Undibacterium parvum: one gene and its partner. Each later gene encodes a partner of the first gene's protein in a complex. Links are inferred from orthologs where the notes say so. Each region holds a gene or a part of one and is shown in the gene's direction. Other genes may lie near its edges. The genes, in order: accC and accD.

The links.
Region 2: the proteins of accC (region 1) and accD are in contact, whole or in part, in a solved structure (PDB 8UXZ), measured with the Escherichia coli proteins. The link is inferred for Undibacterium parvum from one-to-one orthologs.

Annotation. Positions count from the first base shown.
Region 1 is NZ_CP034464.1:3,303,197-3,318,239, reverse strand. What follows is about bases 1-2,882. They hold accC (acetyl-CoA carboxylase biotin carboxylase subunit), read left to right. Parts: upstream 1-698; coding sequence 699-2,066; downstream 2,067-2,882. Other genes in these bases: prmA (50S ribosomal protein L11 methyltransferase), read left to right, coding at 2,149-2,882; accB (acetyl-CoA carboxylase biotin carboxyl carrier protein), read left to right, coding at 144-602; aroQ (type II 3-dehydroquinate dehydratase), read left to right, coding at 1-32. In the rest of the region: more of prmA, read left to right, coding at 2,883-3,060; EJN92_RS14530 (DUF3426 domain-containing protein), read left to right, coding at 3,075-4,334; EJN92_RS22015 (hypothetical protein), read left to right, coding at 4,440-4,571; rbsK (ribokinase), read left to right, coding at 4,695-5,633; EJN92_RS14520 (BMP family lipoprotein), read left to right, coding at 5,753-6,748; EJN92_RS14515 (ABC transporter ATP-binding protein), read left to right, coding at 6,828-8,357; EJN92_RS14510 (ABC transporter permease), read left to right, coding at 8,367-9,473; EJN92_RS14505 (ABC transporter permease), read left to right, coding at 9,466-10,434; EJN92_RS14500 (nucleoside hydrolase), read left to right, coding at 10,554-11,555; EJN92_RS14495 (2OG-Fe(II) oxygenase family protein), read left to right, coding at 11,581-12,423; EJN92_RS14490 (hypothetical protein), read right to left, coding at 12,632-13,372; EJN92_RS14485 (ABC transporter permease), read right to left, coding at 13,790-14,959; EJN92_RS14480 (ABC transporter permease), read right to left, coding at 15,014-15,043. UniProt on the Escherichia coli protein: This protein is a component of the acetyl coenzyme A carboxylase complex; first, biotin carboxylase catalyzes the carboxylation of the carrier protein and then the transcarboxylase transfers the carboxyl group to form malonyl-CoA.
Region 2 is NZ_CP034464.1:4,124,461-4,139,407, forward strand. Bases 12,162-14,947 are described here. They hold accD (acetyl-CoA carboxylase, carboxyltransferase subunit beta), read left to right. Parts: upstream 12,162-13,011; coding sequence 13,012-13,884; downstream 13,885-14,947. Other genes in these bases: trpA (tryptophan synthase subunit alpha), read left to right, coding at 12,162-12,894; folC (bifunctional tetrahydrofolate synthase/dihydrofolate synthase), read left to right, coding at 14,051-14,947. In the rest of the region: EJN92_RS18035 (DegQ family serine endoprotease), read left to right, coding at 1-421; EJN92_RS18040 (glutaredoxin family protein), read left to right, coding at 663-920; rnhB (ribonuclease HII), read left to right, coding at 951-1,556; EJN92_RS18050 (TrmH family RNA methyltransferase), read left to right, coding at 1,556-2,338; posphoenolpyruvate synthetase regulatory kinase/phosphorylase PpsR, read right to left, coding at 2,521-3,369; ppsA (phosphoenolpyruvate synthase), read left to right, coding at 3,602-6,034; EJN92_RS18065 (NfeD family protein), read left to right, coding at 6,341-6,775; EJN92_RS18070 (SPFH domain-containing protein), read left to right, coding at 6,836-7,777; aceA (isocitrate lyase), read left to right, coding at 8,327-9,625; EJN92_RS18080 (phosphoribosylanthranilate isomerase), read left to right, coding at 9,920-10,594; trpB (tryptophan synthase subunit beta), read left to right, coding at 10,630-11,901; more of trpA, read left to right, coding at 12,097-12,161.

The DNA of each region.
Region 1 (15,043 bases):
TGGCGATTGACTTCTCCTTAAAAAATCTATAAATTCTCGCATCTTCACGCAATTAACCGATATTGACTTATAATTGCGCTCATTCTAATAACGCACTCTGAGATAATTTAATGCTCAGAGGCATCTTCATAGGGGGATTTCACATGGATTTAAGAAAACTCAAGACCTTGATCGACCTAGTGGCCGAATCAGATATTGCAGAACTCGAAGTCACCGAGGGTGAAGGTAAAGTTCGTATCGTTAAATCCTCAGCCATGCAACAGCCGCAGATGATGATGCAACCTCAGTATATGCAGCAAGCGATGCCAGTTGCCGCAGCTCCAGTTGCCGCAGCGGCAGCCGCTCCAGTGGCCGCAGTTGTGCCTGATGGCCATGTCGTAAAATCCCCTATGGTCGGCACCTTTTATCGCTCAGCCTCGCCAGGATCTGCCCCGTTTGCAGATATCGGCAAGGTCATCAATCAAGGCGACACCCTGTGCATTATCGAGGCAATGAAACTTTTGAATGAGATCGAAAGTGACTTCTCCGGTAGCATCAAACAAATTCTGGTGGAAAACGGCCAACCAGTTGAGTACGGTCAGCCGCTCTTCATCATAGGCTAAACCGGCTTAATTATGGCTCTTACCTGGCGCTGCATAAGCACATGTAAGAGATATTGCCTGCAAGGCTAAAACCATTGCCAAAGCATATCGAAAATCATGTTTGAAAAAATTCTTATCGCCAATCGCGGCGAAATTGCCCTACGTATTCAACGCGCCTGTCGCGAAATGGGCATTAAAACTGTAGTCGTGCACTCAGAAGCCGACCGCGAAGCCAAATACGTCAAATTAGCCGATGAATCTGTCTGCATAGGTCCTGCGCCGTCAACGCTTAGTTATCTCAGCATGCCAGCCATTATCAGCGCGGCAGAAGTGACCGATGCCCAGGCGATCCATCCGGGGTACGGTTTCCTGTCTGAAAATGCGGATTTCGCTGAGCGCGTGGAGCAATCTGGCTTTGTATTTATTGGACCGCGCGCTGAAACCATACGCATCATGGGTGATAAGGTCTCGGCCAAACACGCCATGATCGCTGCCGGTGTTCCCTGTGTACCTGGCTCAGAAGGAGCCTTACCGGACGATCCGAAAGTAATCGTACAAACTGCACGCAAAGTTGGCTACCCTGTCATTATCAAGGCCGCTGGTGGTGGTGGTGGACGTGGTATGCGGGTAGTGCACACCGAGGCTGCCTTGCTTAACGCAGTCACGATGACCAAGGCGGAAGCAGGCGCAGCCTTTGGCAATCCTGAAGTCTACATGGAAAAATTTCTGGAAAATCCACGTCACGTGGAAATCCAGATTCTGGCCGATCAACATGGCAATGCCATCTGGTTAGGTGAGCGCGATTGCTCGATGCAGCGACGTCACCAAAAAGTGATAGAAGAAGCACCGGCACCAGGCATTCCTCGCAAAATCATAGAAAAAATCGGTAACCGTTGTGCCGAAGCTTGCCGCAAGGTTGGCTATCGCGGCGCCGGTACTTTTGAATTTTTATACGAAAACGGTGAGTTCTTTTTCATAGAAATGAACACCCGCGTTCAGGTTGAACATCCGGTCACAGAAATGATTACCGGTGTCGATATCGTACAAGAACAAATCCGTATCGCCTTTGGTGAAAAGCTGCGCTTCAAGCAATCTGATATCGAATTGAAAGGGCACTCTATAGAATGCCGTATCAATGCCGAGGATCCGTTTAAGTTCACGCCTTCTCCAGGTCGGATTGCCACCTGGCACACCCCAGGCGGCCCGGGAATACGGGTAGATTCACATGCGTATGCTGGCTACTATGTGCCGCCACACTACGATTCCATGATAGGCAAGGTCATTTCTTACGGTGCGACGCGCGAACAAGCGATCAAACGTATGCAAATTGCGCTCTCCGAAATGGTGGTAGAAGGGATACAGACCAACATCCCTTTGCACCGTGAATTGATGATCGATGCCCACTTCATAGAAGGTGGCACCAACATTCATTATCTGGAACATAAATTGGCGGATATGCCAGATTTATCAAAAAAATCGAAATAGAAATACGCAACACCAACGGGGGGAAGCTAGCTAAAAAGTTAGCCTCCCCCTAATGGCGAATATTAGGACTAAAGGGTAGAACATGGGTTGGATAGAGATAATCATAGAAGTTGCACGCGACCACGCTGAAGGCCTGTCGGATGCTCTGATGGAAGCCGGTGCCTTATCGGTTTCCGTAGAAGATGCGGATGAAGGAACAGATGCGGAGCGGCCTCTGTTCGGCGAACCCGGCATGGAACCTGACGAAAACGCCTGGGATCGCAGCCGTGTCGTGGCGCTGGTCGATACCGACACCAATCACGCCGCGATCGTGGCCGAGGCTGCCGCCGCAATAGCGCTAGCCGAAGTGCCCGCTTACACACTGCGTTCGGTCGCCGATCAAGATTGGGTACGTCTGACTCAATCGCAATTTGAACCTATCCATATCGGCAAAAATATTTGGGTCGTGCCTAGCTGGCACGCGATTCCTGATGCCAATGCCTTAGTCCTGGAACTCGATCCGGGTCTCGCTTTTGGTACCGGTAGCCATCCGACTACCCGCCTGTGCATGGAGTGGTTGGAAGCGCATGCGCCTAAAGATTCCTCAGTACTCGATTACGGTTGCGGCTCCGGCATTTTGGCCATGGTGGCCGAAAAACTCGGTGCCAAGGCTGTCATCGGCGTGGATATCGATCAGCAAGCAATCGAATCGGCACGCTTTAACGCTGAGCGCAATCGCTGCAATATCGAGTTTTCTTTACCTAAAGAATTTGGCAATGCCCATCCAGCGACAGAAAAATTTGATGTCGTGGTCGCCAATATTCTGTCTAGCCCCTTGAAATTGATGGCCCCTATGCTGTCAGGACGTGTGGCTGCTGGTGGTGCATTAATTTTGTCCGGCGTATTAGCGCGTCAGGCCGAAGAAGTTGCCGCGGCCTACGCCCCCTTCATCACGCTCACAGTCTGGGCTGAACATGAAGGCTGGGTTGCCTTGTCCGGCAATTTGGCAGCATAAGTTCCGCTTCCCGCATGGCCCTCGCCACTCAATGCCCGTATTGCCATACCGCTTTTCGGGTTGCCAATGATCAACTAAAACTGCATGCAGGTTTAGTGCGTTGTGGCGCGTGCCAGCAAACTTTCAATGGCATAGAGCATTTACTGTCTCCTGGTCAGGCTACTGTTGCCCTGGTCGCGCCGCCTGCAAACCCTGTCAGCGCTGCAGCTGCAGCTGCGACTGAGGCTGCCCCTGCAGACTCGCGAGCAGTTGCAGAGACGACGACTACGGTCACCAGCAGCGCTGCGCCAGCAGTCTCAGTAGCCGCTCAGGCAAACACAGCGCATCTAGCCTCCGCCAGTGCTCTGGAATTTGATATGGGTCAATTCGAGCTGAACAAGCAGGCTGAGCTTGAAGCCGACGCTGAGGCTGCAGCTAAACCTGATGCTGAGGCAAGCTCCAGCCCTGAGCTTGCGCTAGATGCCGAAGTACACGACCTGGAGCTAGAAATACGCTCTACCCTGATGAATCAGGAAGATACAGACTGGTCTATCAACACAGCTCCTAAAAGCGAAACTGAATTTGAGTTGGCTAGCGCGGCAGCGATTACCGAACAGGCGCGCAATGAATCTGCCTTAGAGCGCAAGGAACCACACTTTACTAGCGATGAGAGCGAACAAAGCGAAGCTAACGAGTCCACCAGTGACGAGCTAAATCCGGACAGCGCAAACGATAATGACAACAACGACGACGATGAAAATCATTTAGAGAAACCCGATTTTGTCGTCAAGGCCGAGAAACAAAAAAACCGCAGCCGTGCAATACGCTATCTGATGCTGTTTTTTTCCTTCTTATTGCTACTGAGCCTGCTGGCGCAAAGCACGTACAGCGCGCGCGACATGATCGCTGCCTGGTTCCCGCAGACCAAGCCCACACTGCAAAAGCTCTGTGTAACGCTGCGGTGTCAAATTGCCCTACCCTCGCAAATCGACATGATCACGATAGAGTCGAACGAGTTGGAAGCACTGGAGACTGGTAGCAAAGTTTTCTCCCTGGCGCTGCAATTGCGGAACAATAGTGCGACCTTACAAAACTGGCCTATGCTGGAATTAATCCTGAACGATGCAAAAGGAAAAGTATTGGTCCAACGAGCCTTTGCTCCCAGTGAATACCTGAGCAAGCAAGAGGATATCTCCAAAGGCTTCGGTGCCGGCAGCGAACAACCCGTAAAACTATTTTTTGAGTCCAGTGCAGGCAAAGCATCCGCTTACCATGTCGGCATGTTTTACCCCTAGGCGCTGGGCTAGCCGGGTCTGGTCTGAAGCTGGTTTGATTTAACAGCAATCGGAATCGGAATCGGAATCGCAAAATAGATTTATAAAACCGCTGGCGCAATGTCTATGCGCCTTACAGAAGCTTTTGGCTTGAAAAGCCGCATGGATAATAGCAACTGGCTCCCAAATGCACGTGAAAATCTTATGCGTTTTGTCGGTCAGCAGGCGATACACCGCAAAGCTAAGGAGTCGCTGTAAAACACGACAAATAGAGCTCGATCGTAAGTAGTTCTTGACTTGCCTAGAGCTAGCATAGTTAAATACCAAAATGATGGCGCAAACGATTGCGCACCCCATTTTTGATCATGAGAACCGAAAAAAATGAAGCCTCGCATCACCGTAGTTGGTAGCGTCAATATGGATTTGGTGTTCCGCACACCGCGCATGCCCGCCATAGGCGAAACTTTGCATGGCCACGAATTTCGTCAAATCCCAGGCGGCAAAGGTGCCAACCAAGCGGTAGCCGCAGCCCGCCAGGGTGCTGCTGTCAGCTTTATTGCTGCAGTCGGTGATGATGGCTTCGGAGAATTTTCACGTAACTGCCTCACCACAGAAGGTATCGATCTAAGCTTTCTGAGCACCTGCAAGGGTCTGGCTACCGGTGTCGCCGGGATTATGGTGGAAGACTGCGGAAATAATAGTATCGTGCTGGCAGCTGGCGCCAACGCCGCTTTGTCGATAGCTCACATAGACGCTGCCAGTGCCGCCATCAGTTCGGCACAGTACTTAATCTGCCAACTAGAGACACCTATCCCTACAGTGAGCCGTGCAATTGAGATTGCGCATACGCATGGGGTAAAAGTGATACTCAATCCGGCACCGGCTTTCGCCTTGACTGATGCGCTATTGCAGCAAGTCGACTACCTGATCGTCAACGAAACCGAGGCCTCGCAATTAAGTGAGATCACCGTGCTCGATCAAAACAGTGCCGCCCTTGCCTCTCAGGTTTTATTAAAACGTGGCGTTGGCGTAGTCTTGCTGACCATGGGCGAACACGGCACATTAATTACCCAGACCACAGGCACGCAATTCATTCCAGCAATTAAGGTTGAGGTGGTCGACACCACTGCCGCTGGCGACACCTTTGTCGGTGCCTTTGCAGTCGGTCTGGCAAATGGTTTGAGCTTGCTTGAAGCTAGTATTGAGGCACAATATACCGCCGCCCTGACCGTTACCAAACTCGGCGCGCAAACCTCGATACCGCAGCGCCAGCAAGTGCTAGAGTTCATGGCACAGCGAAAATCCACCGCCGCAGAATAAGCGGCGATCGCATCAGTGGCTGCGCTTAAAATCAAACTCGTGATAGTCTTAATAGCCTTAAAAAATTGTCGATCCGCTTAGCTCGACGCATACAACATCTAGCCCCTTAGGATATACCAATGAAACTCCATAGTCTCTGTCTGGCACTGGCAAGCGTGTTCACTGCGGCCAGCGTACATGCTGCCGATCCTAAGTTGGCGGTGATTTATGATGCGGGCGGCAAGTTTGATAAATCCTTCAATCAGTCGGCCTCGGAAGGCGCTGAGCGCTTCAAGAAAGAAACCAAAATCGGCTATATGGAAGTACAGGTCGCCAGCGACACCCAGACCGAACAGGTGCTGCGCAATCTGGCCCGTAAAAATGTAGACCTGATCGCAGCAATTGGTTTCGCCCAAAGCCAGGCCGTGCAAAACATTGCCAAAGAATTCCCGAAAACAAAATTTGTCTTGATTGATGGCGTCGCCAGCGGCGACAACGTCAGCTCGGTTTTATTTAAGGAGCAAGAAGGCTCTTACCTGGTCGGGGTAGCGGCAGCCATGGCAACTAAAACCAAAAAACTGGGCTTCATCGGCGGCATGGACATTCCGCTGATACGCGCCTTTGTCTGCGGCTATGCGCAAGGTGCAAAATCGGTAGACCCGAAAATAGAGATTACCCAAAATATCGTCGGCAGCACCTCCTCCTCCTGGAACGATCCAGCCAAAGGCGCAGAACTGGCGCGTGCCCAATTTGAACGCGGCGTCGATGTCCTATTCGCGGCCGCTGGTGGCAGCGGCATGGGCAGCCTGCAAATGGCCAAGGAAAAAGGCAAGCTGGCAATCGGCGTCGATTCTAATCAGAATGCACTACACCCTGGCACCATGCTTACTTCTATGGTCAAACGGGTGGATCAGGCTATTTACGACAGTTTCATGCAAGTGAAAAATGGCACATTTAAAGGTGGCATTTCAAACAAAGGCCTGAAGGAATCCGGAGTCGATTGGGCGCTCGATAAAGATAATCGCAGCCTGATCACACCTGAGATAGAAAAGCGGGTGAACGCCGCCAAACAAGACATTTTGAGCGGCAAAGTAAAAGTCATCGATTCGCGCGAAGCGAACAAGTGTCCGGTCTAATCGCAGCCTGCATTTTAGTCCGCATGGCCGCCTACAACATCGCCCGCATCACAGTCAGCTTTTCTCTTTAGAACCTCGTATGCACGCAGCCGTAGAATTTCAACACATTTCAAAACGTTTTGGCGCGGTGCAAGCCAATCGCGACGTCAGTTTCGCCGTCGCGCCCGGTTCCATCCATGGTGTCATCGGTGAGAACGGCGCTGGCAAGTCGACACTGATGAGCATACTGTATGGCTACTACCATGCCGACGAGGGGCAACTGCTGATCCATGGTCAGGCACAAAAAATACGCAACAGCCAGCAAGCGATACAGCTAGGCATAGGCATGGTGCATCAGCACTTCATGCTGGTCGAGAACATGACGGTGCTCGACAATGTCATGCTCGGTAGCGAAGGCGGATTTCGGCTGGCTCCCAAGCGTAGCCTGGTTGAGGCAAAGCTGCGCGAAATTTCTCAGCGCTACGCATTGGACGTCGATCCACTAGCGCGGATAGAGGATTTATCGGTAGGCGTGCAACAGCGCGTCGAGATTCTCAAGCAAATTTATCGCAGCGCCAATATCCTGATTTTAGATGAGCCGACAGCGGTACTGACGGTGCAAGAAACCGCATCCTTATTTGATGTCTTGCGCTTGTTTAAGGCGCAGGGTAAAACCATCCTGCTGATCAGCCACAAATTACAAGAAATTCTCGACATCACCGATGAAGTGACGGTGATGCGCGCCGGCGCCGTGGTTGGCTCTCTGCACACCGCCAACACCAGCAAAGAAGAGCTGGCAACGCTGATGGTAGGTCGCCCTATCGAGACCCATTTGCCGCGTGCGCCTTATGCGCCGGGCGCTACCGTACTCGAAGTACGCGATTTGCAACTGCGCAATCAACAACAGCTCAGCTTGTTGAAAGATATTAATTTCAGCATACGCGCTGGCGAAATCGTCGCGATTGCAGGCGTCTCTGGCAATGGCCAGAGTGAGTTACTCGAAATCATTAGCGGCATGCGCTTAGCCTCCGCTGGAAGTATGCACTTTTTAGGAAAAGAGCTGCCCGTGGCGCATCGTAAAGATGCCGATGGCCTGCCTGCCGAGTTCCGCGCACTAGGGATAGCCCATGTGCCGGAAGACCGCTTGCGCGATGGCGTCATCAAAAATTTCTCGGTGATGATGAACAGCTTTCTCGGCTACCAAAATCAAGTCAAAAAACGTTTTGGCCTGCTCGATTTTTCATCCATCTTAAAAAACTGCCGCGCGCTGCTAACGCAATTCGATGTGCGCCCTGCCGATCCCGATTTGCGTATCGGTCTGCTATCGGGCGGCAACCAGCAAAAAGTCGTGATCGCCCGCGAAATCGCTGCTCAGCCCAAGCTCATGCTGGTCGGCCAACCTACCCGCGGCGTGGATATCGGCACCATAGAAACCATCCACGCCCAGTTGCTGGCGATGCGCGATGCCGGTGTGGCGATTTTATTGGTGTCGGTAGAACTGGAAGAAGTACGTGCGCTGGCCGACCGTATCCTGGTGATCTCGGGCGGGTGTATTACCGGCGAGTTAAAGGCGGAAGAATTTGATGCCACCCGTATCGGCCTGCTCATGGGCGGCTTACATAAATCATGAGAAACGCGTATGAATAATTCCGATCTGCCACGCTGGGCCACGGCGCTGCTACTGCCTTTACTCAATTTGCTGTCTGCCTTGTTGGTGGCGGCACTGGTGATCTATTTACTCGGCGAAAATCCACTCGAATCGCTAAGCATACTGATCAATGCCGCCGTCCTCAATCCCGAAGGTCTGGGATATACCTTGTTTTATGCCTCTACCTTTATCTTCACAGGTTTGTCGGTCTCGGTAGCGATGCAGGCCGGCTTATTCAATATCGGTAGCGAAGGCCAAATGTACCTGGGCGGACTAGGCATTACTCTGGTGGTGTTAGCGCTGGACGCCAGCCTACCGTCCTGGATCTTAATCCCGCTGGCATTGGTCGCCAGTGCCGTCTTCGGTGCCGCCTGGGCTTATCTGCCTGGCTATCTACAAGCAAAGCGCGGTAGCCACGTGGTGGTCACCACCATCATGTTTAACTTCATCGCCGCCAGCCTGATGAATTTCATCATCGTCGCCTATCTGATACCGGCCGGCCAGCAAAACACCGCCAGCCGCATCTTCGCCGACAGTAGCTGGCTGCCGAAACTCAACGCAGTGTTCCCGATTTTAGGCGAGACGCCACTCAACATCAGCTTCGTGCTGGCCTTACTGGCGCTGGTGATTTACGGTATCGCGGTATGGCGCTCGGCCTGGGGTTATCAATTGCGCGCTACCGGCCTGAACCAGCATGCAGCACATTACGCGGGCATCTCTATCACCAAGACCATCGTGGTGGCGATGTTGATTTCCGGTGCCTTGGCCGGACTCGGTGCGGTCAATTCGCTGATGGGTTCTACCCATTACCTGAACCTGAATTTCCCGGCCGGTGCCGGCTTCATCGGCATTGCGATTGCCCTGATGGGACGCCAGCATCCTATCGGCATCTTGCTCTCTTCTATCTTGTTTGGCGCCCTAATCCAAGGCGGATTTGATCTGTCACTAGAAAAACCGAATATCCCGCCTGAGACCTTTATCTTCATCCAAGGCCTGATCATTCTATTTTGCGGCTCCATGGAAAATCTGTACGCACCAGCACTGAGCGCGTGCTTTAAAGCAAAATCTACATTCACAACAAGGAAGAGCGATGTTTGAAGACTTCCACCTCGCCAGCATCCTGGTCGCTACCATACGCAATGCGCCAGTGCTGATGTTTGCCGCTTTGGCCGGGCTGTTTGCCGAGCGCAGCGGTATCGTCGATCTGGCGCTAGAAGGCAAGATGCTCGCTGCCGCCTTTGTCTCTGCCGCTGTGGCTTATGCCACCCAGAATCCCTGGCTGGGCGTATTAGCTGGTGTAGGCATTTCGGTTGCCGTAGCGATGTTGCAAGGTTTCGTCAGCATCACACAAAAAGGCAATCAACTGGTAGCGGGAATCGCGCTGAACATTGCCATCAGCGGCCTCACCTTTGTGCTGGCGCAGTTTTTCTTTGCGCAGGGCGGCCGTACCCCAGACCTGGGTCAGGCGCGCCTGTTTGACATCGTCTTGCCAGGTTCTGCACTGGTGGCCGATATCCCTTTCCTGGGATGGTTCTACACCCAATTTTTAGGTGGCCACAGTGCGCTGGTATATCTGGCCTTCGCGCTGATCCCTGTCGTTCACTGGATTATCTATCACAGCAGCTTTGGCTTGCGTCTACGCGCAGTCGGTGAAAATCCGCATGCTGCCGATGCCGCTGGCGTCAGCGTAGAAGCCACCCGTTTCATGGCGATGTTATGCGCCGGTGTGCTGTGTTCTTTCTCCGGCGCTTACCTGTCGCTGGTGCAGAGCGGTTTTTTCCTGCGCGACATGTCGGCCGGTAACGGCTACCTGGCATTGACGGCCTTGGTGTTTGGTAACTGGCGTCCTTTACATACGGCACTCGGTTGCCTGATGTTTGGTTTTTTTGCTGCGCTACAGGTACAGATAGAAGGCGTGACTTTCCCAGGCGTAGGAAAAATACCCGGCTCACTGATACAGATGATTCCGTATGTGATTACCGTCATCGTACTGGCAGGCTTGATGGCCAAATCGGTCGCACCTAAAGCCATAGGCCTACCGTTTGTGAAGTCACGTTAACTTAATTCCTAATCTTAAGCCCTAATTTAATACGGCCTGCTTGAACCAGGTCTCTAGCAATCTGCAGCGAAGCTTGGGTTCGACCTTTACGGCAAAGCTTCGCAGTCCAGGAGAAAAAAATGAGTACTTCTAGCGCTAAACATAAAGTTATTTTTGATACCGACCCGGGTGTCGATGATGCCATGGCACTGTACTTCGCCCTTGCGCATACTGACATCGACGTGATCGGTATCACCACCACCTTCGGTAACGTCACCGTAGAACAAGCCACTACCAACGCCCTGTATCTGACCCGCATCGCCGGCCGTGCTATTCCGGTAGCGCAAGGCGTAAACGTACCGTTCGCCAAAGCGCCTGGCACGCCGCCAGATTTTATTCACGGTGCCGATGGTCTGGGCAATTTGCCTAGCCGCATCGAAGCCGGCGGGCAAGCTGAGCCACTCAGTGCTGCCGAATTCATCGTCAAGATGGCGCGTCAGCATCCCGGTGAAATCACCCTGGTCGCTGTCGGCCCGCTGGGCAACCTGGGTCTGGCCTTGAAGCTGGAACCTCAATTGCCTAAGCTCCTCAAACAAGTGGTTCTGATGGCCGGTGCCGTCGATGAGCCGGGCAATGTCTCGCCCGTAGCGGAAGCGAATGTCTGGAACGATCCGGATGCCGCCGATCTGGTATTTACCGCAGGCTGGGATCTGACCATGGTCGGTCTCGACGTCACGCACCGCGTGGTCTTGCTGTCGAAATTCTTTGAGCGTCTGGCCCAGCATCACAAACACGTCGCCATGGACACGCTGCATCACGCGGTCATGTTCTACAGCGATTTCTACAGCTCTATCCGTCCCGACATGGGACATGGTTGTTATGGCCACGACGTGCTGGCGTTTGTCTGGCTGGTCGCACCGGAACTGTTCAAGACCCAGAGCGGCCGCGTGCGCGTCGCTACCGAAGGGATAGCCAATGGTCAGACCATGATGGCAAAACTGGCGATCCCTTACCCGCAAGCTGGCTGGGAAGCGGACAAGCCAGAGACCCGCGTCTGCATGGAAGTCGATGCCGCCGCTTGTGAAAAACTGATAGCCGAGGTTCTGGCCAGTGACTGGTTGTTAGCGCCATTAAGCAAATAAGCAAATAAGCCAAAAAGGGAAAAATATGTTCATCCAACCAGTCGATTACCGCAGCCCGGATGCGGCACAAAAATTCACCGAAAGCCTGCACAACACCGGCTTCGGCGTCTTGACCCATCATCCGCTGTCGCAAACTTTACTTGAAACTATCTACAAGGAATGGTACGAGTTCTACCAGACCGATGCAAAGAATCAGTACCAGTTCGACCCGGTAAAAATGGATGGCTATTTTTCTCCTAAAATTTCAGAGACCGCCAAAGGCTATACCAAGCGCGACCTGAAAGAGTTTTACCATATCTACCCAACCGGCCGCTTCCCTGCCGAAGTATCAAAAGCGGCGCTGGACTACTATGCCCAAGGTGCTACGCTGGCCGCCGAGCTGCTGCAATGGGTAGAGCAATATACGCCGACTGACATCAAGTCCAGATATTCTATGCCGTTGTCCGACATGATCACCGGCAGCGATCTGACCTTGCTCAGGGTCTTGCACTATCCGCCTTTACGCGGCGACGAAGAGCCTGATGCAGTGCGTGCCGCCGCCCACGGTGACATTAACCTGCTGACCCTATTGCCAGCCGCCACCCAAGCCGGTTTGCAGGTACTGGGCAAAGATGAAGAATGGCATGATGTACCCTGTGATTTCGGCATGCTGATCGTGAATATCGGCGACATGCTGGACGAAGCATCGCAAGGCTATTACCCGTCTACCATACACCGGGTACTCAATCCAACTGGCGAAGCCGCCAAGCAATCGCGCATCTCTCTACCGTTATTCCTACACCCCCGCCCCGACGTAGTACTATCAGAACGCCACACCGCAGGCAGTTATCTGAATGAACGTTTGATAGAGTTAGGCGTTAAGAAGTAAGTAGCCTAATTGGCCATCACGCTCACCTAGAGCCTGGTGGCCATTTTTTACAGTGCCCTGCCCGCTCACGCATATCCCACGCGGGTTTCCAGCCACATGCCTTGGTAAGCCGCATGGAATATGCGCAGTGGCAGGGTGACTTGTAAGATTTCATGTGGAGCAATGGATAAAGCCCATTACGCCCTGCAAAAATTTACGCTGTATAGCCTTATTTTGTAGTTTCGGGTAAAGATTCGACTTGAATGAATTTTTCCTTTGGAAATAATTTTTTTGCAGTACAACGTAAATTTGAAAAAGCAGCTGGTACTTCTTTCGCTGAAAAATCAACATGTTTATATATTTGATCTACGCCTTGAATAGCTCCATGAAAAAGTTTTTCTCCAAAAATTTCAACTAACTCTTCCTTCGTGAAATTTTTTCCGTTCAATTTCTTTTCACTGATAATTTTTTGGAGCTCTTCAATATACATTTCATTTCGTGAGCTCAATGCTATCTTAGTAACGTCAAAACCTTCTTGAACAATAGTTAGCTTCATTAGAATTTCAATCTCATTGGTATCAAGATCAAGGAGAAAAGATAAATCACCAAAATTTTGTACTAAATCGTTATATTCAGGTGGTTTAATTGCCGGGAGACTAAATGCTCTGTTTGGTTTATCTCTGAATGGCTCAATTTCTTTCAATATATTTTGTAACGCATTATGTTGCCTTGCCAAGACGAATAGAGCTAAATTCAATGCTGATTTCTTCTTTTTCAATTCCTCTTTATCGTCTTTCAGTGAATTTAATCTAAATGCTAAAACCGCACCTAGAAATGTAGTAAACGCTGGCAATATTAATTTGAAATTGGTGCAGTATTTATTGTCGATTAAGTATATGGAAAATATTCCCATTATAGAAAATCCAATTCCTATATTGGCAAACGTATGAGATGTCGATTTTTTAATCATTTATTTCCTTGGGAAAAATTATTTGCCTTTGTTTAATTTTAATTCTTCGCGTTCATACTGCTCACAAGCACACCAGTTCTAAATGCCGTTAGCGTTCTAACGCAAAATCGTAGCACTGTGTGATTAGCTAAGCATAATCGCACACATGTCTCTGTACCGTCGAGTATCTAAACACGGCCCCTGCCACCACGCATATTCCATGCGCTTCTTCAAGCAACATCGGCCTGCGAGCCGCATGGGATATGCTCGGTGGCGGCATGCTTGGTTTAATTCTGTCGTTATTGTGCGATTGCTGGCCGGTGGTAGACCGGCGGCTACTCCCGTTTCTTGCTTCGCCAAGAAACGGAAGCCAAAAAAGGCGACGCAAAGTTTTGCATTTGTTATTTTAGACCGCCCTTGGTAAAACCCTATCTGGTTTCAGCTGGCGCGCAGGCAATCGACGATCTTCATTCTGGCGGCTTGCCAGGATGGGATGAAGCCGCCGACGAACCCCATGAATAGCGAGAACAGTAAAGTTTTCAAGGCGATTTCCGGCGTCAGCTTAAATTGAAATGCCAGCTCGCTGAAGGTCTGGAAATTGGTCGTGGAGATATCGACCGTTTGCATCCAGGATGCGGCAAACAAGCCGATCACGCCACCGACCAGCGACAGCAATAAAGATTCCAATAAAAACGCCAATAACACCGCAGTACGCCGAAATCCCAGGGCGCGCAAAGTCCCGATCTCGCCCACTCTTTGTGCCACGGAGGCAAACATGGTGATCATGGCGCCGACCACGGCACCGATAGAAAAGATCACCGACAGACTCAGCCCGAGGATGCGGATGAAGGTCGCCAAAGCTTCGCTTTGCTCGGCATAAAACTGTATCTCTGGCTTAGCTTCTATCTGCAAACGCTGGTCGGCTTCGATCGCGCTTTTGAGGCGATCAAAAGCAGACTGATCTGCCAGACGGAACACAATGGTGGAGTAAGCGTTGCGTCTGAACGCTGCCATCATCTGCTCCGAATCGCCCCAGATTTCGCTGTCGAAGCCAGTCTTGCCTGAGTCAAAAATGCCGACCACCAGCCAATCGCGTTGAGCGAAGTGCAGCGTCTCGCCCAAACCCGCGCCACGAAAACCGCTGGCAATCGCCTGGCCGGCAATGATCTCCGAGCTGCCTGGCCGAAACATACGGCCATGCTTTAACTGCACTTGTGGACGCAATTCTAGTGCCAGCGCCGAGGTACCGCGCACCGTCACATTGCTAGGTTTGCCATTGCTGCGTTTGGGCAGATTATTTAGCACCACCGGTTCTTTGCTGAGCAGGCGCAGACCATTGCCGTTGGTCGCGATGCCCGGCAAGCTTTCGATGATGGCGGCCTGGCCCCGGTCTATGCCGCTATTGATCTCTGCACCGGCCCCTTTGCGCAACACCAGTACATTATCGACCTGGCCGGTTGCCACTAAGGTGGCACGTATGCCCTCGCTCATCATCAGCACCGTGGCAAACACAAACACCACCAGCGCCATGCCGCCAGCGGTCAATAGCGTGGTCACGCGGCGTACCCAAAGATTGCGGGCGATGTAAGAGAGAGGAATTTGTTTCATGTCGCTTTCATGTCACTTTCATATCGCTTTCGTATCGTGCTCATACGCACTACCTCAGGCAACGTGCCGTAAGCCGTTGACGAT
Region 2 (14,947 bases), 820 kb from region 1 along the record:
CGGTGTGACTAAGCCCGGTAGTAAGGCCGTCGTTTCGGTCTGGCGTAAGGGCGCGGCGCGCGAAGTGACGGTCACTATCGCCGAAGTCGAAGCAGATAAATCGGCGCAGAAAGCAGATAAAAAATCCAAGAAAGAGCAAGCCTCCAATGTTCTGGGTATTTATGTTTCAGACTTGAGCGATGCGCAAAGAAAAGAAGTGCCAGGCGGGCAAGGCGTGGTGATAGACACGGTTGATGGTGCCGCGGCACAGGTGGGGTTGCGTGCGGGTGACATCATCTTGACGATGAATAATGCCGACGTTAAAGATGCCAAGCAGTTTGCCGCTATGCTGGCCAAGCTCGACCCTAAGAAGGCGGCAGTGTTGTTAGTACGGCGCGGTGATGCAACGCAATTTGTGCCGATACGTCCACAGGCACAGTAAAGATTTGCCTCGTAGAGAAAAAGCTGCCCGCCAAAAATGCGGGCAGCTTTTTTTATTCTGGGAAAGTCTAGGCAGGATTTATAATGTCGCCTTACTGGCGCGCCTGTAAATCCGTGTTTTAGGCATACTGCGGTAGGGTATATTTGCAATGCGCACGATCTATATGCGCAAAGTCATGGTTTTATTTTATTTTTAGGGGAGTATCCCCATTTATGTTTTTTTGGGGCGAGGTATTTTTAGGATGAACCAGTTCACACTTTATTCGCGCAGTTATTGCCATCTGTGCGATGACATGCTGCAGCAATTGCTGCCTTACCAGGCGCAGTATGCCTTTGAGATTAAAGTCATCGATCTCGATACCGAGGCGAGCCCAGAATTGTTGGCGATCTACGATGAATTGGTGCCGGTCTTGCTGGGCCAAAAAGAGGGTGCCGAGCCGCAACAAATCTGCCACTATTTTTTAGATGCAGTAAAACTGAAAGCTTTTTTTGATGAGTAATTTGAATGCGAATTTTGGTGAGTAAGCACGATGACTAAGACTGAATTAGTTTTTTCTATGGATGCTTACGCCGGCGAGTTGATCTGCGGCGTGGATGAAGCCGGACGTGGCCCCTTGGCGGGGCCGGTGATGGCGGCAGCGGTGATCCTCGATCCTGCGCATCCTATCGCTGGTTTGCGCGACTCTAAAAAATTGTCCGAAGCCAAGCGTGATCTGCTTGCGATAGAAATCAAAAAATATGCTTTGGCGTGGGCCGTGGCCGAATGTTCAGAGCAAGAAATCGATGAGATTAATATCTTGCAAGCGAGTCTGCTGGCCATGCGGCGTGCCATCGAGGCCTTGGCGGTGACGCCGACTTTGGCCTTAATCGATGGCAATCGTTGCCCCGTCATGCTGCTGCGTGCAGAAGCGATCGTCAAAGGCGACGATAAGGTGGCGGCAATTTCAGCCGCGTCCATATTGGCCAAAACGGCGCGTGATCATAGATTGGCGGAGCTGCACTTGGTTTATCCGCAGTACGCTTTGGATCAGCATAAAGGCTATCCGACCGCCTTGCATCTGGCGCGTTTGCGCGAGCATGGTGTCTCTCCTATCCACAGAAAATCTTATGCGCCGGTAAAGGCCTTGCTGAAGTGATGAAAACAATTAGCTCACGCGATAACCCGCTGTATAAAGAACTCAAGCATCTTGCCACTAGCTCGCAGGCACGCCGCAAATCGGGTCGCACCTTACTCGATGGGGTGCATTTATGTCAGGCCTATCGCCAGCACTTAGGCGAGCCGCAATTGTGTATCGTCTCCGAAAGTAGCGCCCAGCATCATGAAGTGGCACCTATGGTGGCACGCTGCCTGGCGGCGGGTACGCAAACGATTTGCATGCCCGATGCGCTGTATCACGCCTTGAGCCAGGTCGAGCATGGGGTAGGTTTGATGTTTATTGTCGCTACGCCTAGCCCTGAGTTCCCGGCGCAACTCTCGCATTGCTCGGTGGTGCTGGATAATTTGCAAGATCCGGGCAATCTCGGTTCTATCTTGCGCAGCGCCGCAGCGGCTGGCATCAAGAATGTCTTTTGCAGCATAGGTACCGCGTTTGCCTGGTCACCGAAAGTGATGCGGGCCGGCATGGGCGCGCATTTTCTGTTGAATATTTTTGAAAACGTGAACTTGCATAGCTTGCTCGCATCCGCCACGATCCCGGTGCTGGCAACCAGTTCGCATACATCGCAAACGATTTATCAGGTCGATTTGAATCAACCGGTAGTCTGGTTGTTTGGGCATGAAGGCCAAGGTGTGGCGGACGATTTGATGGCGATGGCCACACACACGGTGACGATACCGCAACGTCCCGAGATAGAGTCGCTCAACGTGGCAGCCAGCGCGGCGATTTGCTTCTTTGAGCAAGTGCGGCAAAGCCAATAAGCGGCTTAGAGAAAACAGTAAAACACGCAGTAAAAATAGGACTAAAGCGACATACTCCCCTAAAAAAAAGTTTCCCTAAATTGCTTGCGCACATAGATCATGCGCAAGCGGCTAGGTGTAAGGAAATACACTGGGGGAGTATCTCTTGTGTGACATGCAAAGAGGGGTGTAGCTCCAGCTCTTTAGTAAATTTTTATATCCGATTTAATCTCTTGCAAGATGGTGGTGGCGATCTCTTCTATCGACTTGGTGGTAGACGATAACCAACGTATTCCTTCACGCTTCATCATTGCTTCGGCTTCGTTGACCTCGTAGCGGCAATTCTCTAGCGCCGCATATTTACTGCCGGGGCGACGTTCATTACGGATTTCGGACAGGCGCTCTGGTGCGATGCTTAGTCCAAACATTTTCGCTCTAAATTCTGGCAGTGCTGAAGGCAGGCGGCCGCGCTCGAAATCGTCGGGGATTAAAGGATAATTGGCGGCCTTGATGCCGTATTGCATCGCCAAATACAGACTGGTCGGTGTCTTGCCCGAGCGCGAAACGCCGACCAGGATCACATCGGCAGTCGACAGATTCTTATTCGATTGTCCGTCGTCATGTGCCAGAGAAAAGTTAATCGCCTCGATGCGATTTTTATACTCTTCACTATCGGTAATATTGTGGCTACGTCCTACCGTGTGCGTCGATTTCACGCCCAACTCTTGTTCCAGCGGCGCCACGAAGGTCTGTATCAGATCCATGTGCATGCCTTTTGACTTAAAAACCACATCGGCCAACTCGACTTGCACCAGGGTGGAAAAAACGATGGGGCGACTGCCTTCGGCGTTAAAGGCGTCATTGATCTTGCGTGCCGCTTCATGCGCCTTGTCCAGGGTGTCGATGAAGGGCAGACGAATTTGCTTAAATTTCAAATCAAACTGGGTCAGCACCGAGTGGCCGAAAGTTTCAGCGGTAATGCCGGTACCATCGGAGACGAAAAACACGGTGCGATTGGCAGAAGGAAGTGGAGCTTGTTTGATGTCTGGCATGAGAAATGTCGTGTAGGTGTAGTGAGAGAGATGAAAGTGAGATGAAAAGAATTTATCGCAAAACCGAAGAAAAAGAGGGTAAATCCTTTTCTAGTCTCGATAAATTTGCTTTACACAATGTAAAATGGCGCAACAGCAGCGGACTCTGGCATCTAGAATAACAAAAAAAGCCGGACAGGCGAAGCAAGAAAATTGCAGCTCACAGATTTCTTACCATCAAAAAGAGGTTGTTATGTCCAACGCAATAAATACCGAGGCTAGTATTGATACTACGTACGTCGCTTTATTTGAGCATTTACGCATGACGGATGTTGAATCCGTCGGCGGTAAAAATGCCTCATTAGGCGAAATGATTAGCCAATTGGCTAACGCAGGAGTGCGGGTTCCGGGTGGCTTTGCCACTACGGCGCAAGCCTTCCGTGACTTTTTATCGCATAGCCAAGACGGTGGCGCGCCACTGGCGCAACGCATTGCCGACCGTCTCGTTACGCTAGACATCGAAGATGTACGCGAATTGGCCAAAGCCGGTGCCGAGATCCGTCAATGGATCATAGAAACACCGTTTCAGCCACGTCTACAGAAAGAAATCGAAGAGTTCTACAACAAACTGGTGGCCGATTCGAGCGCCGAGATGTCGTTCGCAGTGCGCTCTTCGGCCACCGCCGAAGATTTGCCAGACGCGTCTTTCGCTGGTCAACAAGAGACTTTCTTGAACGTCGTCGGTATCGACAATGTGCTGGAGGCAATGAAACATGTGTTTGCCTCGCTGTACAACGATAGAGCGATTTCCTACCGCGTACACAAAGGTTTTACCCATGCTGAGGTCGCTTTGTCGGCCGGTGTGCAGCGTATGGTGCGTTCCGATTTGGGCGCGGCTGGTGTGATGTTTACGATAGACACCGAATCCGGCTTTAAGGATGTGGTTTTCATCACATCTAGCTATGGTCTGGGCGAAACGGTGGTGCAGGGTGCGGTCAATCCGGACGAATTCTATGTCCACAAGCCTATGCTGGAATTAGGTAAGTTGCCTGTGATCCGTCGCAATATCGGTTCTAAACTGATTAAGATGGAGTTCACTGGTGAAGCCAAGGCTGGTCGCTCGGTAAAGACGGTCGACGTGCCGGTAGAAATGCGTAACCGCTATTCTCTCGATGATGCTGAAGTGGTTGAACTGGCAAAATACGCCGTGATCATCGAGAAGCATTATGGTCGCCCTATGGATATCGAATGGGGTAAAGATGGTCGCGACGGCAAGCTGTATATTTTGCAAGCGCGTCCTGAAACCGTAAAGTCGCAACAAAAATCGACCGATGCCCAGCAGCGTTTCCGTCTCAAAGGTACCGGCATCGTGCTCGCTTCGGGTCGTGCCATTGGTCAAAAAATCGGTGCTGGTCGTGTGCGTGTGATTCACGATCCGTCTGAGATGGAGCGCGTACAACCGGGCGACGTGTTGGTGGCGGATATGACTGATCCTAACTGGGAGCCAGTCATGAAGCGCGCTGCCGCGATCGTGACGAATCGTGGTGGCCGTACTTGCCATGCTGCGATTATCGCGCGTGAACTGGGTGTGCCTGCGGTGGTTGGTTGCGGTGATGCGACTGATACGCTGAAAGACGGCATGCTGGTCACCGTATCTTGTGCAGAGGGCGACGAAGGTAAAATTTACGACGGTTTGATCGAGACCGAAGTGACTGAGGAAATTCGCGGTGAATTGCCGAAATTGCCTTTGAAGATCATGCTCAACGTTGGCAATCCACAACTGGCGTTTGATTTCCAGTCTGTGCCTAATGAAGGCGTTGGTTTGGCCCGCTTAGAATTTATCATCAACAACAATATCGGTGTCCATCCAAAAGCGATTTTGGAATATCCGAATATCGATCCAGCCCTGAAAAAGGCGGTTGAATCGGTAGCGCGTGGCCATGCCTCGCCAAAAGCGTTTTACGTCGATAAATTGGCAGAAGGCGTGGCAACCATCGCTGCTGCATTCTGGCCGAAAAAAGTCATCGTGCGTTTGTCAGACTTTAAATCCAATGAGTATAAAAAACTCATAGGCGGATCGCGTTACGAGCCGGATGAAGAGAATCCTATGCTCGGTTTCCGTGGCGCAGCGCGTTATCTGGCATCCGATTTCGCCGAGTCTTTTGAGATGGAATGTCTGGCCATGAAGCGCGTGCGCAACGACATGGGTTTGACTAACGTTGAGATCATGGTGCCGTTTGTGCGTACCTTGGGCCAGGCGCAAAAAGTGGTCGATTTGCTGGGGCAGAACGGATTGAAACGCGGTGAAAATGGCTTGCGTCTGATCATGATGTGCGAAGTTCCTTCTAATGCTATTTTGGCTGAGCAATTCTTAGAGCATTTCGATGGCTTCTCTATCGGCTCTAACGATCTAACTCAACTCACTTTGGGCTTGGACAGGGATTCTGGCATGCCTTTGTTGGCAGCAGACTTTGACGAGCGTGATCCTGCAGTATTAGCCTTGTTGTCGCAAGCGATTGCCGCTTGCCGTAAGCTCGGTAAGTACGTTGGTATTTGCGGCCAGGGGCCATCGGATCATCCGGATTTTGCGGCATGGTTGATGAAAGAGGGCATAGAAACCATTTCTCTGAATCCTGATTCTGTGATCGACACCTGGAAGCAATTGGCTGCTTTGGCAAATAAATAAGTCAAAATTCTAGCGTTATGCTTGAATAAAAACGCCTTCATGTACTGCATGAAGGCGTTTTTTAGTTTCTAACTTTGCTTTTTTATATAAATGCGCTAGACTAAACGCATAGCAATAGTGATAAGAAAAAGATTAAAAACTTCGAAAATAATTCACAGAAAAACCCTCGTTCATCTTCTCAGATGGCGAGGGTTTTTTTGTGAGCAGATTACCGATGACTAATTATTTTTAATGATAGAAACTGTAGAAGTTAAACCAAGTTAAATTGCGTTGAGTTAACTTAATAGCCAAGGAGAAATCTAAACTATGAATGCATGGATGAGTTGGTTGGCGCTAGCCGCTGTGGTCGTGATACTGGAGCTATTTACCGGTACCTTTTATTTGCTGATGATTTCCATCGGTCTGGTGGCTGGTGCCGTGATCGCGCTACTGGGTGCCGGCACAGAGATGCAAACCTTGAGTGCAGCCTTGGTCGGTGCCTTGGCGACTGTGTTACTACATAAGAGTAAATATGGCTGGCGTGAACGTCAGGATGCTAGCCGCAATCCAGATGTGAATATGGACATAGGTCAAAGTATCACGGTGCAGCAATGGCAGGATCAGGGCGGCGGTAAATTCACTGCGCGTGCCATGTATCGCGGTGCGATGTGGGATGTGGAGTTACAGCATTCGGCACCGGCTGCCGGCGTGTTTGTGATAGTAGAAATTGTTGGAAGTCGTTTAATGGTAAGACCGTCGTAATCAGGCGTAAAAATTTTGTAGTGTAGCTTTTATTGTCGTAAGAAATTAAAGGGAAATATTATGGAAAGTTTTGGAGGCGTCGCCTTTATTTTATTTATTTTAGCCATCGTTTTCGTGGTTAAGACTGTTAATGTGGTGCCACAACAGCACGCCTGGGTGGTCGAGCGTTTGGGTAAATATCATGCCACTCTGGGCCCTGGTTTAAATATCGTGGTGCCGTTTATCGACAGGATTGCCTACAAACATATACTCAAAGAAATTCCGCTCGATGTGCCGCCGCAAGTTTGTATTACCCGCGACAATACGCAATTACAAGTAGATGGGATTTTGTATTTTCAGATCACTGATCCTATGCGCGCCTCTTATGGCTCATCCAATTACATCGCCGCAATTACGCAATTGGCGCAAACCACTTTGCGCTCGGTGATCGGTAAGATGGAATTGGATAAAACCTTTGAGGAGCGCGATCATATCAACACCAGTATCGTCAATGCGATTGATGAGTCCGCTGCCAACTGGGGCGTCAAGGTGCTGCGTTATGAGATTAAGGATCTGACTCCACCGAAAGAAATTTTGCATGCGATGCAGGCACAGATTACCGCCGAGCGTGAAAAACGCGCCTTGATTGCCGCCTCTGAAGGCCGTAAGCAAGAGCAAATTAATATCGCGACTGGTGAGCGTGAGGCCTCAATTGCTAAATCCGAAGGTGAGATGCAGGCGTCTATCAATCGCGCCCAAGGACAGGCTGCAGCAATCTTGGCGATTGCCGAAGCCAGCGCGGAAGCCTTGCGTAAAACGGCGAGCGCGATCCGTGAACCCGGCGGTGCCGATGCAGTAAATTTAAAAGTCGCGGAACAATATGTGGCGGCCTTTAGTAACCTCGCCAAAACCAATAATTCTATTATCGTCCCCGCCAATCTGAGTGATATCAGTGGCCTGATCGCTGGTGCCATGCAGGTGGTTAAATCACAAAAACCTATCGATTTCCAAGGTACTAAATAGTGTCATTTGTAGGCGTAGGTAGTCGCAGACTTACGCTTGGGTAGTTTGCCTATGAGTAATAGCAGCAGAATTTAGCCGCAGGGTTGACTCACAAGAGTATCAAGATGCATGTCAGGTTTTAGCCTTCTAACCGTAGGCTAGAAAATGGCATGCATTTTTTTATGCCGGATAGAGCGGAATCAAAAATTGTCTAAAGCATGCGTATCAAGCTTCATAGTATTTAAGCCGCGAGCAGCGGCTTGCGCATCGATTTTTATCAGACCTCATGCCTTAAAAACAGAATTATATTTTTTAATGCGCCGCATGTACCAACTTTTGTAATGTGAAACATGAATTTCATAATGTGGGATTGACGTTGGGAATGCACAAATTATATTTATCATTTGAAGAAAATCAATTTCATAACATGGGATTTTGTATTTATCTTATTGATTTATAAGTGATAAATAATATTTATATGTCTTATATAAGACATTGCTGCTGTGCGGTAAATATTCTATTATTTCTCTTGAGCTTAGGTAATTGCATTTTTCTATAGAGAGATAAATCATGGCAACACGTGAACAACAAATTGCGGCTGTTCAGGAGGATTGGGATACGAACCCCCGTTGGGTCGGTATCCAACGTAATTACACCGCCGCCGATGTGGTTAATTTGCGTGGGTCATTGCAGGTTGAACATACTCTAGCGAAAAATGGCGCGATCAAATTATGGAGTTTGCTCAACAACACATCTTATTTGAATGCGCTCGGTGCCATGACTGGCAATCAAGCCTTGCAACAAGTAAAGGCGGGCTTGAAGGCGATTTACCTGTCTGGTTGGCAGGTGGCGGGCGATGCTAATCTTGCTGGAGAAATGTACCCGGATCAATCGCTGTATCCGGTTAATTCAGTACCCTCGGTAGTCAAGAGTATCAATAACTGTTTGGCGCGCGCTGACCAAATTCAATGGTCGGAGGGGCAAGGGGATACCGATTTTTTTGCGCCTATCATCGCCGATGCCGAAGCTGGGTTTGGTGGCGTCTTAAATGCCTTCGAGCTCATGAAGTCTATGATAGAAGCAGGCGCATCCGGAGTGCATTTTGAAGATCAATTGGCCTCGGTGAAAAAGTGCGGTCACATGGGTGGCAAAGTGCTAGTGCCGACCCGCGAAGCGATAGAGAAGCTCAATGCTGCGCGTCTGGCCGCTGACGTCATGGGTACGCCCACCGTTTTGCTGGCGCGCACCGATGCGGAGGCCGCAGATTTGCTTACCTCCGACATTGATGCGAATGACCAGCTATTTTTGACCGGTGAGCGCACTGTGGAAGGTTTTTATAAAACCACACCAGGCTTGCAGCAGGCGATCGCCCGTGGTCTGGCGTATGCACCGTATGCTGACATGATCTGGTGTGAAACGGCTAAGCCGGATCTGGAATTTGCCAAGGCCTTCGCCAAGGCGATACATGCTCAATTTCCGGGTAAATTATTGGCGTATAACTGCTCGCCTTCGTTTAACTGGAAGAAAAATCTGGATGATTCGACCATCGCCAAATTCCAAAAAGAATTGGGTAAGATGGGGTATAAATTCCAATTTATTACCCTGGCAGGTTTTCATGCCCTGAACTACAGTATGTTTAATTTGGCGCATGCTTACGCCAGACGCCAGATGTCAGCCTTTGTGGAGTTGCAAGAGGCTGAATTCGCAGCGGCGGAGCGAGGCTTTACCGCGGTCAAGCATCAACGTGAAGTCGGCACTGCTTACTTCGATGCGGTGACTCAGGCGATACAGCAAGGTCAGTCGTCGACCACCGCTTTGCATGGCTCTACCGAAGATGCGCAATTTTTTGATGAGCAGAAAGTGGCCTGATTAAATTGCGACTTGGGCTAGTAGCTAAACCACGCGATCTCGATGGCGTGTTTTTTTTTCGGCTAGTCGCTTTTGAGTTGGAGCGTGGCTGCTGATGGCTGGCAATGAGTTAATATAGTCGGACTTACGCAAAACCGCCCCAGCGTTGTTGTGTCCGCCTTGCCGTACTGAAGTACTGTCTTCGGCTGCACGCCTAGCTGGACCAATTTTGTGTAAATCCTATATAGATGAAGAAACGAAGAATTTTTTGCTGTGACAAGCGCTGTGCCGCTATTGGCTTTGATAAAAGTGAATATGAATCCTAGAACGAGAATTAAAATTTGCGGTTTTACGCGTGCCGAAGATATCCAGATTGCGGTTGCCGCTGGGGTGGATGCTTTGGGTTTTGTGTTTTATCCGCCAAGTCCACGCTATGTCAGTCCAGCCCTGGCCGGACATTTGTTGGTAGCTTTGCCGCCCTTTGTGATGGCTGTGGGTTTGTTTGTGAATCCTAGTGTAGAAGACGTGCTGGCCGCGGTAGCGCAAGCGCCGCTGCAGATGCTGCAATTTCATGGAGATGAAACGGCGGAGCAGTGTCATCAGCTCGCCAGCGCCGTGAATCGTCCCTTTATGCGGGTATTCCGAGTGAAAGCCGACACAAGTGGCGCGGATTTGTTAGAATATGAAGCTCAGTGTCGTGCAACGAGCCCTTTATTTAGTGGTTTATTGCTCGATACCTTTGTCGATAGCTTCGGTGGTAGTGGAAAGGTTTTTGATTGGTCTCTAATCCCAAAAGAACTCGCGCCTCGGGTCGTTTTAAGTGGTGGCTTGAGCGTACTAAACGCGACTGACGCGGTCAGCCGTGTTCGACCTTTTGCGGTCGACATCAGTAGTGGTGTCGAGGCAGCGAAAGGTATCAAGGATGCAGCCAAAATGCGCGCTTTTGTAGCCGCTGTCAGATTGGCTGACAATCAGGATAGTGCCGCGTAAGCGCACCCTCCCCAAAAAAAATCGCAAGGACTAGTATGAAAGAATTATCTCCTCTTGACACTCAATTCGAGCGTCAGGCACTGCAGCCGCAAGCGATCTATCATGCGGCAACTTATAATTTTCCCGATGCGCGCGGCCATTTCGGCACCTATGGCGGCAGCTTTGTTTCCGAAACTTTGACGCATGCTTTAAGTGAGTTGAAAGACGCTTACGCCAAATATCAACATGATCCCGAATTTTTAGCCGAGTTTCGCCATGAGCTAAAACATTACGTCGGTCGTCCGTCTCCCGTGTATCACGCCAAGCGTTGGTCCGAAATCATGGGCGGCGCGCAGATTTATTTCAAGCGTGAAGATCTTAATCACACCGGCGCGCACAAGATCAATAATGTCATCGGTCAGGCTTTGCTGGCCAAACGCATGGGCAAGCCACGCGTGATTGCTGAGACTGGCGCTGGTCAGCATGGCGTCGCCACCGCCACCATCTGCGCCCGCTTTGGTTTGGAATGCGTGATTTACATGGGTTCAGAAGACATTAAGCGTCAGGCCCAAAACGTGTATCGCATGAAGCTCTTGGGCGCAACGGTGGTGCCGGTAGAGTCGGGCTCCAAGACGCTCAAGGACGCCTTGAACGAAGCCATGCGCGACTGGGTTGCCAACGTAGACAATACTTTTTACATCATCGGTACCGTGGCCGGTCCGCATCCTTATCCTATGATGGTGCGCGATTTTCAATCTGTGATCGGTGAGGAATGCCTGTGGCAGATGCCGGAAGTGAGCGGACGTCAACCCGATGCGGTGGTCGCTTGTGTTGGTGGCGGCTCGAATGCGATGGGGATTTTTTATCCGTATATCGATCAAAAAGATGTGCAACTGATCGGTGTAGAGGCGGCCGGTGAGGGCATGGAGTCCGGCAAGCATTCCGCTTCGCTGACGGCCGGTTCACCTGGTGTCTTGCACGGCAATCGCACTTATTTGCTGCAGGATGAAAATGGTCAGGTGATAGAGACTCATTCAGTCTCGGCTGGCTTGGATTATCCGGGCGTCGGGCCCGAGCATGCCTGGTTAAAAGATCTGGGTCGTGCTCAATACGTCACGATTACCGATGAAGAGGCGCTCAAGGCTTTCCACGATTGCTGTCGTATCGAAGGCATTATCCCGGCGCTGGAATCGAGTCATGCCTTGGCCTATGCGGCGAAGTTGGCGGCGACCTGGCCCAAGGATAAGATTATTCTGGCTAATCTTTCTGGGCGCGGCGATAAGGATATGCATACCGTGGCAGAAAAAGCGGGCTTGAATTTTTATTGAGATGGCTGGGCCTGGGAGTGTGAGAGTTGCGCTCCCAGTCTCGCTGAATCATATACTCCCCTTATTTTTACAATAAACTAGGCCATTTGCGCACGTATTCATTGCGCGCTTAAAAAATACTAGTGGGAGTATATTCATATTGTTTTTTTTGCATCTGCTGGTTGCATTTGCAGTTGCACTTTTGGATAGATCGCTATGTCAAGAATACAAGCATGTCTGGCTGCATTGGCAGCCAAAAATAAAAAAGCGCTGATACCCTTCATCACTGCCGGCGATCCAGCGCCCGAGTTGACCGTGCCTCTAATGCATGCCATGGTCGAGGGCGGTGCGGACATCATAGAATTAGGCGTGCCGTTTTCTGATCCTATGGCCGATGGCCCGGTGATACAGCGCGCCTCCGAGCGCGCCTTGTTGCGCGGCGTGGGTTTGCGTAATGTTTTGGAATTTGTGCGTGAATTTCGCGAAACCAATCAATTGACACCGGTGGTCTTGATGGGCTACGCCAATCCTATCGAGCGTATGGGGCAAGATCGCTTCATCGCGCAAGCGGCGCAAGTGGGCGTGGACGGCGTGCTGGTGGTGGATTATCCGCCCGAAGAATGCGAAGAATTTACCGCGAAAATGCAGCAAAATGAGATGGATACCATCTTTTTGCTGGCACCAACCTCGACCGATGAACGTATCGCGCAAGTGGGTAAAGTTGCCAGTGGTTACGTGTATTATGTCTCACTCAAAGGCGTGACGGGGTCGGGAAGCTTGGATCTGGAGTCGGTGGCGGCGATGATGCCGCGCATCAAAAAACACGTGAAAGTGCCGGTGGGCGTGGGTTTTGGTATCCGTGACGGGGCCACCGCCAGGGCGATTTCTACGGTCTGCGATGCGGTGGTGATAGGCTCGCGCATCATACAAGAACTAGAAAATACTCCGCCTGAAAATGCAGTTGCTGCAGTGAAATCATTTATTTCTGGTGTCAGACAGGCTTTGGACGAGTAAAATACGCGCCGAACCGGTTTATTGTCTGCCTTCGTAAGACTAAGGCAGCACGGTAATAAAGAAAAAAATGCTATTTGCGGGTAAGATCTGCCCGTAAGTCGAATTTAGGAGAAATTTATGAGTTGGCTAGAAAAACTACTTCCACCGCGCATACAACGCTCGGTATCTTCAAACCGTAAGTCCATGCCAGAAGGACTGTGGGTTAAATGCCCGTCCTGCGAGGCAGTGCTTTATCGTTCTGATCTGGAGGCCAATGTTCATGTTTGCCCTAAATGCAGCCATCACTTGCGGATCAGCGCACGTGAGCGCCTCGATGCTTTGCTCGATGCCGGTGGTCGCTATGAAATCGGTCAGGAAGTCTTGCCGGTCGATACACTGAAATTTAAAGATAGTAAAAAATATCCAGATCGTCTGAAAGACGCGCTGGAAACGACTGGTGAAACCGATGCCATGGTGGTCATGGGTGGCTCGGTGATGAGCGTGCCTTTGGTGATGGCTTGCTTTGAATTTGGTTTCATGGGCGGCTCCATGGGCTCGGTAGTCGGTGAGCGTTTTGTGCGCGGCGTGCAGGCAGCGCTGGAGCAAAAAGTACCGTTTGTGTGCTTTACCGCCACTGGTGGTGCCCGTATGCAAGAAGGCTTATTGTCTTTGATGCAGATGGCCAAGACCACTTCTATGCTGACTAAATTGTCAGAGAAAAAACTGCCATTTATTTCAGTCTTGACCGATCCAACCATGGGTGGTGTTTCCGCCTCGTTTGCCTTCATGGGTGACGTGGTCATCGCAGAACCTAAGGCGCTGATCGGCTTTGCCGGCCCACGCGTGATCGAAAACACTGTGCGTGAAAAATTGCCGGAAGGCTTTCAGCGCGCCGAGTTTTTGGTGCAAAAAGGTGCGGTAGACATGATCGTCGATAGACGCAATCTGCGTGAAGAAATCGCCCGTCTGCTGGCGTTGCTGCAAAACCAACCAGCCGACGCTGTCGCTTAAATTTTCTCTTTTTCCAATTAGCCCGAATTGCCTGTCAATTCCATTTCTAAATCATTCGTGAACCCGAAGGTGAAGCGCAGACAGTACAAACGTACGGCAAGCGAAACCGACAAAGTGCACCGATGATTTAGACATGGAATAAGGTTTTTCGGGCTTTTTTCATCCTATGCAAACTACTCCAAACACCTTAAACGCCTGGTTGTCGCTACTCGAAACGCGTCATTTCAAAGAGATAGACATGGGTCTCGATCGCGTGCGCGCAGTCAAAGAAAAGCTCGGCATAGAGTACGCTTGTCCGGTGATTATGGTGGCCGGTACCAATGGCAAGGGCTCCACTTGCGCCATGCTGGAAGCCATACTGTTGCAGGCTGGTTATCGGGTCGGGTTGTATAGTAAGCCGCATTTTTTAGATTTCAATGAGCGCGCCCGCATTAATGGTGAAATGGTCAGTGATCAAGTCTTTATCGATACTTTTGATCAGGTAGAGGCGGCGCGTGGCGACGTCTCTATGACGTATTTTGAATTTACCACGCTGGCGATTTGCAAATTACTGGCCGAGGCCAAACTCGATGTGGTGATACTGGAGGTTGGTCTTGGTGGGCGGCTCGATGCGGTCAATGTGATCAATGCCGACGTTTCTATCGTCACCAGCGTGGATATTGATCATGTCGATTACCTCGGTGATACCCGCGAAAAAATCGGCTTTGAGAAAGCCGGCATTTTCCGCACCGGAAGGACGGCGATTTGCAGCGATCCTTTGCCGCCGCAAAGTCTGATCGATCATGCATTAGAGATCGGTGCTGATTTGTGGTTGTTTGGCCGCGATTTTAATTACAACGGCGATAAGCAACAGTGGAATTTTGCCGGGCGTGAACAGCGTCGCAACTCTCTGGGATATCCAAGTTTGCGCGGTGCCAATCAATTATTGAATGCAGCGGCAGTGTTGGCGGCGCTGGAAGCCTTGCGTGACCGCTTGCCAATTGGTGCGCAGGAAGTCAGAAATGGTCTGGCTATGGTTGATTTGCCGGGGCGTTTTCAAGTTATGCCGGGGCGTCCTACGGTG